DNA from 4 places in the Clostridium moutaii genome. Region 3 is predicted to be linked to each of the others. Evidence: riboswitches for the same ligand, from Rfam matches in the RefSeq annotation. Region 3 holds a riboswitch; each other region holds the start of a gene.
What was found. Region 3 has a riboswitch for thiamine pyrophosphate ahead of AB8U03_RS11210 (thiamine-binding protein). Riboswitches for the same ligand answer to the same signal wherever they lie in the genome.
Positions count from the first base shown of each region.

Region 1 (3,202 bases), on a different contig from region 3:
TCCAGTGGGTCCCTTTGGAGTTATGGGAGCATTTATGCAGCCTCAGGGGCATGTTCAGGTATTGATGAATTCTATTGATTTTGGACTAAATCCTCAGGCGGCATTGGATGCACCCAGGTGGCTCTGGACTTATGGAAAGGATATAAGCCTTGAACAGCAGTTTCCTTCTTATCTGGCAGCAGATCTATATACAAGGGGGCATAATGTAAATTATGATATTGATACCGGTGTATTTGGAAGAGGGCAGATAATATGGAAAAATGAAAATGGAGTTTTGGTTGGTGGAACAGATTGGAGAGGTGATGGTACTGTATATTCCTGGTAGGAATAATATCAGCAGCTGTGTCATATATTGAAAAGTATATACTATATAATGTAAACACAAGAGCCTACTATAATTAATCATAAAATTTAAAGTAGACTCTTATATTTTAAAAGGATTATTTATGCTTGTGCAGAAAGCATAAACAACTTCACTTTGGCCATGAGAATCTACAAAGTTCATTCCCTGATAGTAGGTATACTTATGTCTTTAATAATTTTTATTTTAGCATGTGCTTTAGATTTAGTTTTCATGAATAACAAGTTCTAGAACATCTGGGCGTGAATAATGGCCTGTTCCATCAAATTCCATACGGCTAAGTGGAACCTGCTCCATATCGATGTCTACATAAATAATTTCTTCCTTATCCCATACAGGTTCTGTGACGTAATGTCCAAATGGATCGACAATGCAGCTACCGCCAGTAAGAACACCGTCTGGTAATTTTGCTATTTCATCCGGACAATGGAAGATATCAGGATACATATCTTTTGTCACATATTGATTGACATTAATTACATAACAGTGTCCTTCTATTGCTATGTGACGTATTGTGGTTTGCCATTCTTCATTGTTGTTTGTGTTAGGTGCAAGATAAAGTGTAACTCCTTTCATATAAAGAGCTACACGTGCCAAAGGCATATAGTTTTCCCAACAGATCAAACTACCCATATTTCCCCAGGGAGTATCAATGATAGGAAAGGCACCTTCATTACCGTCACCCCAGATGAAGCGCTCTGCACCGGTTGGTTTTAATTTACGATGCTTGCCGACAAGCTTTCCTTCCGGTGAGAAAAACAGATTAGTACAATAAAGGGTACAATTATTGATATCTCTTTCTGTGATACCAAGACTGACATAGGCATGTACCTGACCGGCTGCTTTGGCGATGCGGTCTGTATCAGCACTTGGTACAATGACAGAATTGTCGTAATAAACTTTCCAGTCTTTTCTACCCTCCTCGGTACGACTGCCTACGGTAAAGCCAAAGGTTATTCCATATGGATAGCAAGGAACAAAAGATTCCGGAAAGACAATCAGATTGGCACCTTGCTTTCCGGCTTCAAGAATTTCCTGAACAACTTTATCAATGGTTGCATCCTTATTAAACAGAACAGGTGCTGCCTGTATAAGAGCAACTTTACAATCTTTTTCTAATTGTTTCATAATAATACCTCCTATTTTTTAATAATTATAGCATATAAACTAAAGGATTACACTGCTTCTGTGCCTCTTATAAGTGATTTTGTTATAGATTAACAAGATATTCATACTGCTTTTATTTGGTAATGAAATTCTTAACTTTTGAATCAAGCTAAAATTTCTCAATCTAATGCTCAAGTTTAGTATGTATAATTCTTCTAAGTTAATATAAACTTGACAAATATAGAATATTATTTCATAATTTATATAAAATAATAAAGTATTTATAAAATTAAATATTATATCTATTGCAGGGGTGCTTAAATGCTGAGATGAAAAAAATTCGATCCCTTTGAACCTGATCCAGTTAATACTAGCGAAGGAAGCAATTATTAAATAACTTCTTTACATTTTTTGTGTAGAAGTTTGTGAAGCTAATTTTATTGAGCATGTATGCAATAGATATATTGTATGCATGCTTTTATTATTTAAAATTTTAATTTATAAGGATAAGGAGAGGTATAAGATGAATTATACAACACAGATGGATGCAGCTAGAAAAGGTATAGTAACAAAAGAAATGAAAACAGTAGCTGAAAAAGAAAATATGGATATAGAAAAATTGATGAAATTAGTTGCAAGGGGAAAGGTGGTTATACCAGCTAATAAGAACCATAAGAATTTGAACGCTGAAGGTGTAGGTAAAGGATTAAAAACCAAAATAAATGTAAATCTTGGAATTTCTAAAGACTGTAATAATATAGAAGAAGAAATTAAAAAGGTAAAACTTGCTATTGATATGAAGGCTGAAGCAATAATGGATTTAAGCTGTTTTGGTAAAACTCAAGAATTTAGAAAGAAAATAGTTGATATATATTTTGGTATGATTGGAACAGTTCCTATGTATGATGCTGTTGGATTTTATGACAAAGAATTAAAGGATTTGACTGCAGAAGATTTGTTAAATGTTGTAGAAACTCATGCGAAAGATGGTGTAGACTTTATGACTATCCATGCAGGTATAAATAGGGAAACAGCAAACATCTTCAAGAGAAATCCAAGACTGACTAACTTGGTATCAAGAGGTGGAACTCTGCTTTTTGCGTGGATGCAGTTAAATAATAAAGAAAATCCATTCTATCAGCATTTTGATAAAGTACTAGATATATGTGAAAAGTATGATGTAACTATAAGCTTAGGAGATGCATGTCGTTCAGGTTCAATTTGCGATTCTACAGATGCAAGTCAAATTAAAGAGTTAATGACTTTGGGAGAACTTGCAAAAAAAGCATGGGATAGAAATGTACAGGTTATGATAGAAGGTCCAGGGCATATGGCACTAAATGAAATACAAACTAATATGATGCTTGAAAAGAAACTATGCTATGATGCTCCATTTTATGTACTTGGACCTATAGTTACGGATGTAGCACCAGGTTATGATCATATTACAAGCGCTATAGGAGGAGCTATTGCAGCATCTAGTGGAGCAGATTTTTTGTGCTATGTAACACCAGCAGAACATTTAAGACTACCTGATTTAGATGATGTAAAAGAAGGAATAATTGCCACTAAAATAGCTGCTCATGCAGCTGATATTGCAAAGGGAATTAAAAATGCAAGGAAATGGGATAATGAAATGAGTAAAGCAAGGAGAAATCTTGACTGGAATAAAATGTTTGATATTGCTATAGATCCTGAAAAAGCAAAAAAATATAGAGAAAGTTCAAAACCTGA
Region 1 covers NZ_JBGEWD010000005.1:23,269-26,470, forward strand. Annotated here, with positions in the region: gene ggt (gamma-glutamyltransferase) at 1-325, shown strand, start outside; gene AB8U03_RS06655 (carbon-nitrogen hydrolase family protein) at 566-1,489, opposite strand; TPP riboswitch at 1,768-1,867, shown strand; gene thiC (phosphomethylpyrimidine synthase ThiC) at 1,992-3,202, shown strand, end outside.
Region 1: it holds a riboswitch for thiamine pyrophosphate, as region 3 does, so the genes downstream of both, thiC (phosphomethylpyrimidine synthase ThiC) here and AB8U03_RS11210 (thiamine-binding protein) in region 3, are expected to answer to the same signal.

Region 2 (3,202 bases), on a different contig from region 3:
TACAGTTGTCTTGTCTAAGGAATTTGATGTTTCCTTTTTATCATTTGTCCCGCATCCGTCCAATGCCAGTACGATTGTAAAAATAGCCAGTATTAAAAATATAAATCTGCTTTTTTTCATTATTATCCCCTCTTATTTCCAATGTATTATTTTTTTGCCTATAAAGTCTATCATATAGATTATTGCAATGCTCACTGCAACAATAACCAGAATTGAGGCAAATACCTTGTCCAGCTGATAGGCGTTTTTGGCCCTCACCATGTATACACCTATTCCGCTGTCTCCCCCCAGCCATTCACCTATAATTGCAGCCATTATCATGTAAGTTGCGGCAATCTTCAAACCTGAAAAAAAGTTGACCAGAGCATAGGGAAGTTTTAGATGGTAAAATATCTGTAATTTTGATGCCTTCATATTATGGAACAGATTTATGTAGTCCATGTCTATTTTTTCAAGACCATCTACAAGGCTTACAACTATGGGAAAAAAGCATACCGTTATTACAACTATTATCTTGGGAAGTGCTCCAAATCCGAACCATATTATAAAAAGCGGTGCTATGGCTATAGTGGGAACTGTCTGGGATATTAATAAAATAGGATAAAGTGATTTTTTGACCACATGAAAACTGTCCATTATTATAGCCAGTACAAAAGAAAATACTATGGATATGAAAAATCCTATAAAGGATTCATAAAGCGTGGTTTCCGTATTTTCCATTATATTTTTAAAGTCCGAAGCAAGAGTCTTTATAATATCCCATGGAGAAGGAAGAATATAAGGCTGTATATACTGAAAGCTCACTATTATCTGCCATAAAACCACAACTGCTGCTATGGTAACTACCGGGTATATCTTATCTTGAATATTTTCTGATTTTTTCATTTTAAACACCTTAAATTCATAATTTAAATCTGTTAAAATTGCTGGATATTTTGTCTTTAACCTCTTCATATTGAGTCCCTTTTATACTGGAGATCTTTTTTACAATATTTTCAACTTCACAGGGGTATCCATACTCTTTATTCACCCATTCAAGAGAAGTGGGTCCGTCTGTTTCGGTCAATATTCTATCCATGGGAAGAATCTTCACTATTTCATCTGTAAGCCTGGAATACCCTATATCAACACTTATGGTAAAATAGCATCCCAATTTTAAAAGTTCTTTAAGAGTATCCACCTTTCCGCTGTACCAGTGAATTATAGGTGTTCTCAATTTATAACTTCTTATATATTCCAGTATTTTTTCTTCCGCTCCCTTGGTGTGAATATTTACTATCTTGTCATAGTATTTTGCCCTGTCCAGAAAGTATTCAAATACCCTGCCCATTTTGGGATATTTTTCACTCTCCAAAACCCAATAATAATCAAGACCTATCTCTCCTATGGCCCTGCACTCCTTGACATAACCGTCAAAGCCATCAAGATCACCGCAATTTTTATATGCTTCCCAGGGGTGTATTCCAAAACAGGGTATTATATTTTCATTTTCTGCACTTATCTTTTTTGTGAAAATATAACTTTTCAGATCCATGGAACATCCCAAAGTCACGATATCATCTTTTTCTATGATATCAAGTGCTTTTTTTAAGTTCTTGCCATAAAAATCCATGTGATTGTGAGCATCAACAAACATCTAAATTATCCCCCTATAAAACTTTGACAAAAAATAAAAGCACTATTTATAAATAGTGCTTCAGGATACGAATTGTAAAGCGGTTTCCCTACGTCGGAGTTACCCGAATCAGGTTCAAAGGGTTAAAGCTTTCACTTTTCTCAGCCGTCACGGCACCCCTGACACTACAGACAATATTAGATTTATTACATTATTATATTATCACTTATTTATAAATATGTAAATATTTTATGTACACATTCACAATTTATTTATCCAATTTGTCAATTGCATCATGTTTTAGTATATAATCGGAATATCCAAGCTGATTTAACACATCCTCCTCATCCTTCTTAAGGCTGCTGTTTTCAGGTATCCTTTTTCCGGTCTTGACATTGTAGTACACATCATCCTGGGAGGAATAATAATAATTTTTATCTATAAAAGAACCATTTCTAAATATAATCCTCTGACTATTGGGATTGAAAAGATCTTTCCCAAACATATCTTTTCCGGGAAGATCAAATAAATTACATACTGTAAGGTATATGTCCATTTCACCCCCATAGGTATTATTCACACCTTTTACCGATTCATCGGGAAAATGTATGAGAAGAGGCACTTTCTGAAGTTTTTCCCAGTTCACATCAGAAGTAGAACTCATATTTAAAAATTTGAACAGCTGCTGCTCTTTGTCCTTAGGTATTGCATAATGGTCACCATAAAGCATTACAACTGAATTTTTCAGTGTTCCATTTTCATCAAGTTTATCCAAAAACATTCCCAGCTGCTCATCTGTATAATGTATGGCCTGCAGATAATTTCCAATAAGACTTCCTTTTAAATTTCCCACATCAAAATTACCATATTTATCCACAGCATCGTAGGGGAAATGACTTGTGAGTGTTATTAAGAAAGCATAATAGGGTGATTTCATATTGTTCAATTTTACAAGTGACTGATTTAAAAAAGATTTATCACTTAATCCCAGCCCTATGGATTCATCTTGCCTATAACTTTTTTCACCGTAAAAATCATCAAATCCAAAGCGTTTGTACATTATATCCCTGTTCCAGAAATTTTCCCTAAAGCCATGAAATGCTGCTGTACTGTAGCCATTGTTTTTGAAGTTTTCAGGCATTGCCTGGAATTTATTTCCTGAATATAGAAAATAAACTGCTCCCGCAGGAGCTGGATACATGGAATTATTGGTCATGAACTCTGCATCGGAAGTACCTCCTGCAGCTACCTGATAGTAAAAATTATCAAAATACTCGGATCTCTTCACCCACCTGTTTAAATTTGGAGTTATCTCCTGTCCATTTATGGAAGCATTTATTACAAATTCCTGAAGAGCTTCCACCTGTATCATTATCAAATTTTTTCCCTTTACAGATCCCTTTAAGTTTTTATTATCCGATTTGTTTTTATCCATAAAATCATCTATGGTATCAACTTTTTCTTTAGAAATAGGTGCCAATTTAGTTATATTGGCAGAAATTGAATTGTAAATATCCAGACAGTGGTAATTTAAAATACCTAGTTTTCTGGTTATGTATACCTTATTGTACATTGTACTCAAAAGTC
Region 2 covers NZ_JBGEWD010000001.1:304,931-308,132, forward strand. Annotated here, with positions in the region: gene AB8U03_RS01625 (ABC transporter substrate-binding protein) at 1-120, opposite strand, end outside; gene AB8U03_RS01630 (ABC transporter permease) at 133-885, opposite strand; gene AB8U03_RS01635 (TatD family hydrolase) at 902-1,636, opposite strand; TPP riboswitch at 1,704-1,806, opposite strand; gene AB8U03_RS01640 (LTA synthase family protein) at 1,884-3,202, opposite strand, start outside.
Region 2: it holds a riboswitch for thiamine pyrophosphate, as region 3 does, so the genes downstream of both, AB8U03_RS01635 (TatD family hydrolase) here and AB8U03_RS11210 (thiamine-binding protein) in region 3, are expected to answer to the same signal.

Region 3 (3,202 bases):
TTATAAAAATAAAATTTATACAACTGTTGAGCCATATGCCAACTATGGAAACTGCAATAAATCCCCAGAACGGGCTCGTAAGCCATCCTATATTCCTTTTAAACAAAAAATTTATAAACCCTATACTTGGATTAAATAGAAGCATCCATATTATTGCAGCTGATGCGGAAGACACTGCCATAGGCATGGCATACATAGTGCTGAATAACCCTTTGAATTTTAATTTGTTGTTACATACAAGTGCTAACATCAGTCCAATTAATATAGACGGTATTGTAGTCACAATGACATATTTGAAAGTGACAATCACGCTATTAATAAAAGAAGGATCTTTAAATAAATCAACATAATTAGATAATCCAGCAAAAGAACTTGTCTCTCCCTGGGCATTTGTATTAAATAAACTTAAATATATAGTTTTGAAAAATGGGAAATAAGTAAATCCTATAAATATGCCTATGCAAGGGATAATATATAAATATGGTTCCAAAATATTTATAATTTTTTTCTTTTCAACAGTTTTATTTTGAGTTAAATTCATCTGTTGTGCTGCTTTTTCCATTTAGATACCTCCATTAATTTTATTTACAAATATATACTACCCCACCAATATTAATAAAGGTTTATATTATGGTTAAATATATTTAACAAATACTTATGCAGTATGATCATAAACTTTTATATATAAAAATACCCACTATAACCAGTGGGTGACCTTTAACATCTTCTTCTGCATTCCTTTTATTGTTTTAAATTGAAATTTAGATCTGTCAAGCTGAGCATACATTAATAGATATCACGTTTTATAGGAAATGAATCTCCATCTTTTCATATCACATTTAAAGAATTAGATAAAAATTTACCATTTTAAATACCTTTACAGGTATTGTCTTCCCAGCAAATTAGTGGTATAATTAAATAAAATTTAATAGTAGTTACAGGGGGACTAATATAGTTGAGAAGGATTAAAAACCTGACCCTTAGAACCTGTCAGTTAATACTGTCGTAGGAAGTCAAAACATAATTCTGATATTGGAATCAAGCTGTTTTAATCTATACGATTAGAACAGCTTTTTATAATATTAAACAAAATAAATAGCACTACATAACTTTTATGCAAATTTAAAAAGCATGAAAAGGGGTACACCACCGCGGGCGTATTTACTTTTTATGCTTTTTTTATTTATAAATAATATCTAGGAGGATTGATAAAATGAATGCAAGTGTAGCAATTCAGGTATTGCCAAAAGTAGAGGGTGAAGATGTAATCTCCATTGTGGACAAAGTTATTGCCTATATCAAGAGTACCGGTTTGAACATATTCGTAGGCCCTTTTGAAACCACAATTGAAGGTGATTATGACCAGCTCATGGATATAGTAAAAAGGTGTCAGATCATCTGTATAGAACAGGGGGCACCAAGTGTAATGTCCTACATTAAAATAAGCTACAACCCAGAAGGTGTCTGGAGTATTGAGAAAAAGACGAAAAAACATCATCCTGAAATGAATGGAGGCAAGTAAACAAAATGAAAAAATCCATTATCAAAAAGGAAGTTTTTACAGCACTGCTGGCAAGTATATCCTACGTACTCAGTACTTTTGTATCCTTTCCAAGAATGGCTCCATTTCAACACTTTGCAAATGTCATAGGTGCAGTTTTTCTGGGACCCCTCTGGGGATTCAATTGTGCTCTTATGACAGGACTTATGAGAATGATATTAAACGGAAGCACAATTTTGGCTGTAATAGGAGCTGTAGTAGGGGCATTTCTTTCAGGACTGCTGTACAAAAAATTTCATAAATTCATCTGGGCAGTAGTGGGAGAAGTAATTGGAACAGGAATTTTAAGTGCAATCATTTCATACCCATTTATGAGAGCTTTTTACGGACTTCCCAAAACTTCAGTCTTCACTTATATCCCCTTTTTCATTCCCGCATCCCTAATGGGAGCAACTTTAGGGTATATACTTCTAAAGGCACTTGATAAATCAAAGGTGCTTCCATATTTAAAGTCTCTTGTAAATAACTAAACAATCCTTTTTTAACATGGGCATTCATAAAACTAGCTTAAGTAAAGCTAGTTTTATTTTAGTCAAACTATTTTAGTTCAAAGGTCCCTTCTGGAATCGGAGGGAATTACCTTTAAATAAAAGCCTAGAAAAATATTGCAAAAACAACGGCTGTAGAAATTACAGCCGTTGTTTTATCTGGTGCTCCCAGCAGGAGTCGAACCTGTGACCTACTGATTACGAATCAGTTGCTCTACCAACTGAGCTATAGGAGCAAAGACACATTATTATTTTAATACAAATCCTGATTATAATCAAATATAAATTAATTTATTTTATAATATTATTGTCCACAAATAAGTATCAAAACAATAAGTCATTATGAATAATTTTTATAATGACTTATTGTTTTATTCCTGATGAATTACATCAAGATTTCCAAATTTACTGAACTGCCCCATCCATGCCAGTTTTACAGTACCTGTAGGACCATTTCTCTGTTTTGAAATAATACATTCTGCTACATTTTTTTCTTCTGTTTCTTTATTATAGTACTCATCTCTATATAAAAACATGACTATATCTGCATCTTGTTCTATTGAACCAGACTCTCTTAGATCTGAAAGCATGGGTCTGTGATCTGTCCTTGCCTCAGGGGCACGGGATAACTGAGATAATGCAATAACCGGACACTGCATCTCCTTGGCAAGAGCTTTAATTGATCTGGATATTTCCGATACTTCCTGTTGTCTATTTTCTGAACTTCTTCCTCCACTCATAAGTTGAAGATAGTCCACAACTATAATGTCTATACCCTGTTCTATTTTCAATCTCCTGCATTTAGATCTCATTTCCATAATTGATATACCCGCCGTATCGTCTATAAATATCTTTGATGCAGCCAGAGGTCCTGAAACCCTGGCTATATTTTCCCAATCTTTATCTTCTAGATCTCCAGTTCTAAGCTTTAGCATATCTATATGAGCCTCCGAACATAATAATTTATATGCCAGTTGCTCTTTTGACATTTCAAGAGAAAATATAGCTACCTTTTTTCCTTCTCTTAAAGCTGCATATTCCGCTATGTTCAATGCAAAAGTTGTTTTACCCATAGAAGGTCTTGCTGCCACCAAAACCATGTCTCCCTTTTGAAAACCGGAAGTTTTAGCATCCAATTCTCTAAATCCTGAAG
Region 3 covers NZ_JBGEWD010000010.1:30,621-33,822, reverse strand. Annotated here, with positions in the region: gene AB8U03_RS11215 (carbohydrate ABC transporter permease) at 1-562, opposite strand, end outside; TPP riboswitch at 930-1,029, shown strand; gene AB8U03_RS11210 (thiamine-binding protein) at 1,214-1,522, shown strand; gene thiW (energy coupling factor transporter S component ThiW) at 1,528-2,031, shown strand; tRNA gene AB8U03_RS11200 (tRNA-Thr) at 2,210-2,285, opposite strand; gene AB8U03_RS11195 (replicative DNA helicase) at 2,421-3,202, opposite strand, start outside.

Region 4 (3,202 bases), on a different contig from region 3:
TTCTTTAAATTTTCTTATGGGACTTCCATCTGTTATAAATATCTTTGTTGATAAAAAGAGGGCTTCTTCTACATCATGTGTTATGAACAACACCGTTTTATTTAAATTTGACCATTTATCTAAAAGCCACTCCTGCATGGAAAGTCTTGTTATTGCATCCAGCGCACTAAAAGGTTCATCTAAAAGAAGCATATCCGCTCCTGTAAGAAGAGTTCTTGTAAAAGAAACCCTCTGACGCATGCCTCCTGATAAATCCTTCGGGTATTTATTCTTGTATTTTTCAAGTCCAAAGGCCTTAAGTATTTTTTCAGCTTCATACCTTGCTTTTTTTAAATCCTCACCTTTGATTTCAAGAGGCAGTGAAGAATTTTGAAGTATAGTTCTCCAGGGTATTAAAAGGTCATTTTGAGGCATATATCCTATGTATCCTTTTTTCAAAGCATTAATATTTCTATTTTTTAAAAATATATCTCCCTCAAAAGGCCTTTCCAATTTGCAAATAAGTCTGAACACAGTGCTTTTGCCACATCCGCTGGGACCTACTATACTTATAAATTCACCTTTATTCACAGTAAAGCTCAAATTTTTTATTATGAAATCAGGATCTTCATCATATTTAAAACTTATATTTTTAAATTCCAGCACGATTACATCCCCTTTTTATATGCCATGTTCCAAAACATTCTCTCATATTCACTGGTATTTATAAAAATTTCCTTTAATTTTTTAAATTTCTTCTCCGATATGTCCTCAGTTAGATGATCAAGCAGATCAATTATCCACTCGGTTTCCCTTTCATAATCCTCTGATGCATATCCATTTATCCACTGTCCATAAAATTCATGCTGGGCGGCACCATCTATTTTGCTCAGTTTTTTTCCAATTAAGTAATAACTCCACATACAAGCTAGAAGTGAAGTAGTCAAATCCATTAAATCACCCATCTGAGACACTGACAACATATAATTTGTATATGAAATATTTTCAATGGAAGCTCTGGTATTCTCTATATCCTTTTTCCCAATGCCAAGTCTCTTCATATAAGTCCTATGTATATTCATTTCCCCATTTAATATATTATCCACCATTTTGGAAAAGCCCCTCATCGTACTCTCCTCATTGGATTTAACCACTCCAAGAGCATATATTTTTACATAATCCAAAAGATATATATAATCTTGAATCATATAGAATTTAAATTTATCTATCTCCAAACTTCCATCTGCTATCCCTTTTATGAAAGGATGCTGATAATAAGAATCCCATATGTCCTTTACACTGTCATACAATTTTATAGATGTCTTCATATAATCCCCCTTTTTCAATTCACAATTATTTTCATAAAAAAAGGTACAACCTTCTGAAGAGGTTTGTACCTTTACTCGCTAAATTACATGTGGCCTCTTCCTACGCTGGCATTAACCAGATCAGGTATAAATAGGGTCTAAGGATTTAATCCTTACTCTCAGCCGGTAGCACCAGCCCCCCCGGGATATATAAAAGTATTTAATTTTATATATTACATAAACACCAATTATATTACTACAATAATTGAAATTAATCAATATTTCTATTGCATTTCACTCCAGCGAATAAACTATATGACCTAGCTCACTTGCTTCTTCTTTATCATGAGTTACCAGTATAATTGTTCTTTTATTTTCCCTATAAAGTGATAAAAATTTCTTTATTATGTCACCTTTTAATCTATCATCCAGGCCTTTAAAAGGTTCATCCATTAAAAGCAAATCACTTTTGTAGGCAAAGGCCCTGGCAAGTGCAACTCTTCTCTTCATACCACCGCTTAATTCTCTTGGAAATTTACTCTTGCAATTTGACAATTCCACCATGCTTAAAAATTTATTTACAGTTAAATTCACCTCAATTTTACTCATTATTGACTTCAATACAAAGGCCACATTTTCGTACACTGTAAGATGTGAAATCAATCTATCTTCCTGAAAAATGTAAGATAGCCTGCTGCTCTCCAAATCCACCTGTCCACTATAATCTTTTTCAATTCCACTTATAATATTTAAAAGAGTGGTTTTGCCACAACCTGAGGGTCCAAGTACCACTGTGATTTTGTTTTTTAGAAAGTTCACATTTAAATTTGTAAATACAGGCACTCCCCCATAGGACTTATTTAAATTTCTAATCATAACTTCATATTTATCATCATTTTCCATGCAAGCTACCTTCCTCTATACTTACGCAATTTAAATTTTCATATTAGAAATTACTTTTTTACATCTAAATAATGTTTAAATATCTTTTCAAACATAAAACTCAGTATTACAACTACAATAGTCCATGCAAACAGCTCCTGAGTTTCAAGAGTTGTTTTAGAATTTAAAAGATTTAATCCTATGGAGTAATTAGGTGTACTCAATACTTCTGACGCAACTGAAACCTTCCAGCCAATTCCAAGGCACATGAGTATACCTGACACAATATAATTTTTTATGCTTGGAAGATATATATCTTTTAATAAATATTTTTTTTTAACCTTATATACATTTGCCATCTGAATTAACTTTTCATCCACAGACTTTATTCCCTGAATTACATTTGTGTATACTATTGGAAAACATATTAGGACAGCTGTAAAAATAACCACATAAGATGAAGTAAACCAAATTAAAGCTATAATAATTATGGACATAACAGGAGTTGCCTTCATTGTAATTATAAGAGGATCTAGAATTTCTTCTATAAATTTGTTGAGACCTGCAGCTACACCAAGCACAATGCCTACAATTACAGATATCAAAATTCCTGAAATTACCCTTATTATGCTGCTAAAAACACTTTTCCAAAAATAAGCTTCTTTCATTAAAACAAATAGTGTTTTTATTACCTCAAAAGGTGATGGTAAAAGAAGTGAATTATTTATAAAAATGGAGCAAAACTCCCATATAGACAACCAGAATATTAATATAAATAATTTTTTAATTACCTTTGGTTCCACTGTAATAGAAATTCTCATCCGGTATCTTTCCCCCAACAGATTTTGGATCACTTTCATATAAAACTTCATAAAATTTTTGAAGAATTTGTTTTCCATCTTTTGCACTTATAAATACTATATTACTGTTTGGTATGGCCATCTCTGCCACTTTAGCCTTCGGAATTATGCCATCTTTTTCCATTAGTTTTCCAGCCTCTGTCTTCTTTGAATTTACAAAATTCACGGATTCCT
Region 4 covers NZ_JBGEWD010000009.1:76,000-79,201, forward strand. Annotated here, with positions in the region: gene AB8U03_RS10615 (ABC transporter ATP-binding protein) at 1-645, opposite strand, end outside; gene tenA (thiaminase II) at 648-1,307, opposite strand; TPP riboswitch at 1,388-1,499, opposite strand; gene AB8U03_RS10625 (ABC transporter ATP-binding protein) at 1,581-2,189, opposite strand; gene AB8U03_RS10630 (ABC transporter permease) at 2,240-2,989, opposite strand; gene AB8U03_RS10635 (ABC transporter substrate-binding protein) at 2,952-3,202, opposite strand, start outside.
Region 4: it holds a riboswitch for thiamine pyrophosphate, as region 3 does, so the genes downstream of both, tenA (thiaminase II) here and AB8U03_RS11210 (thiamine-binding protein) in region 3, are expected to answer to the same signal.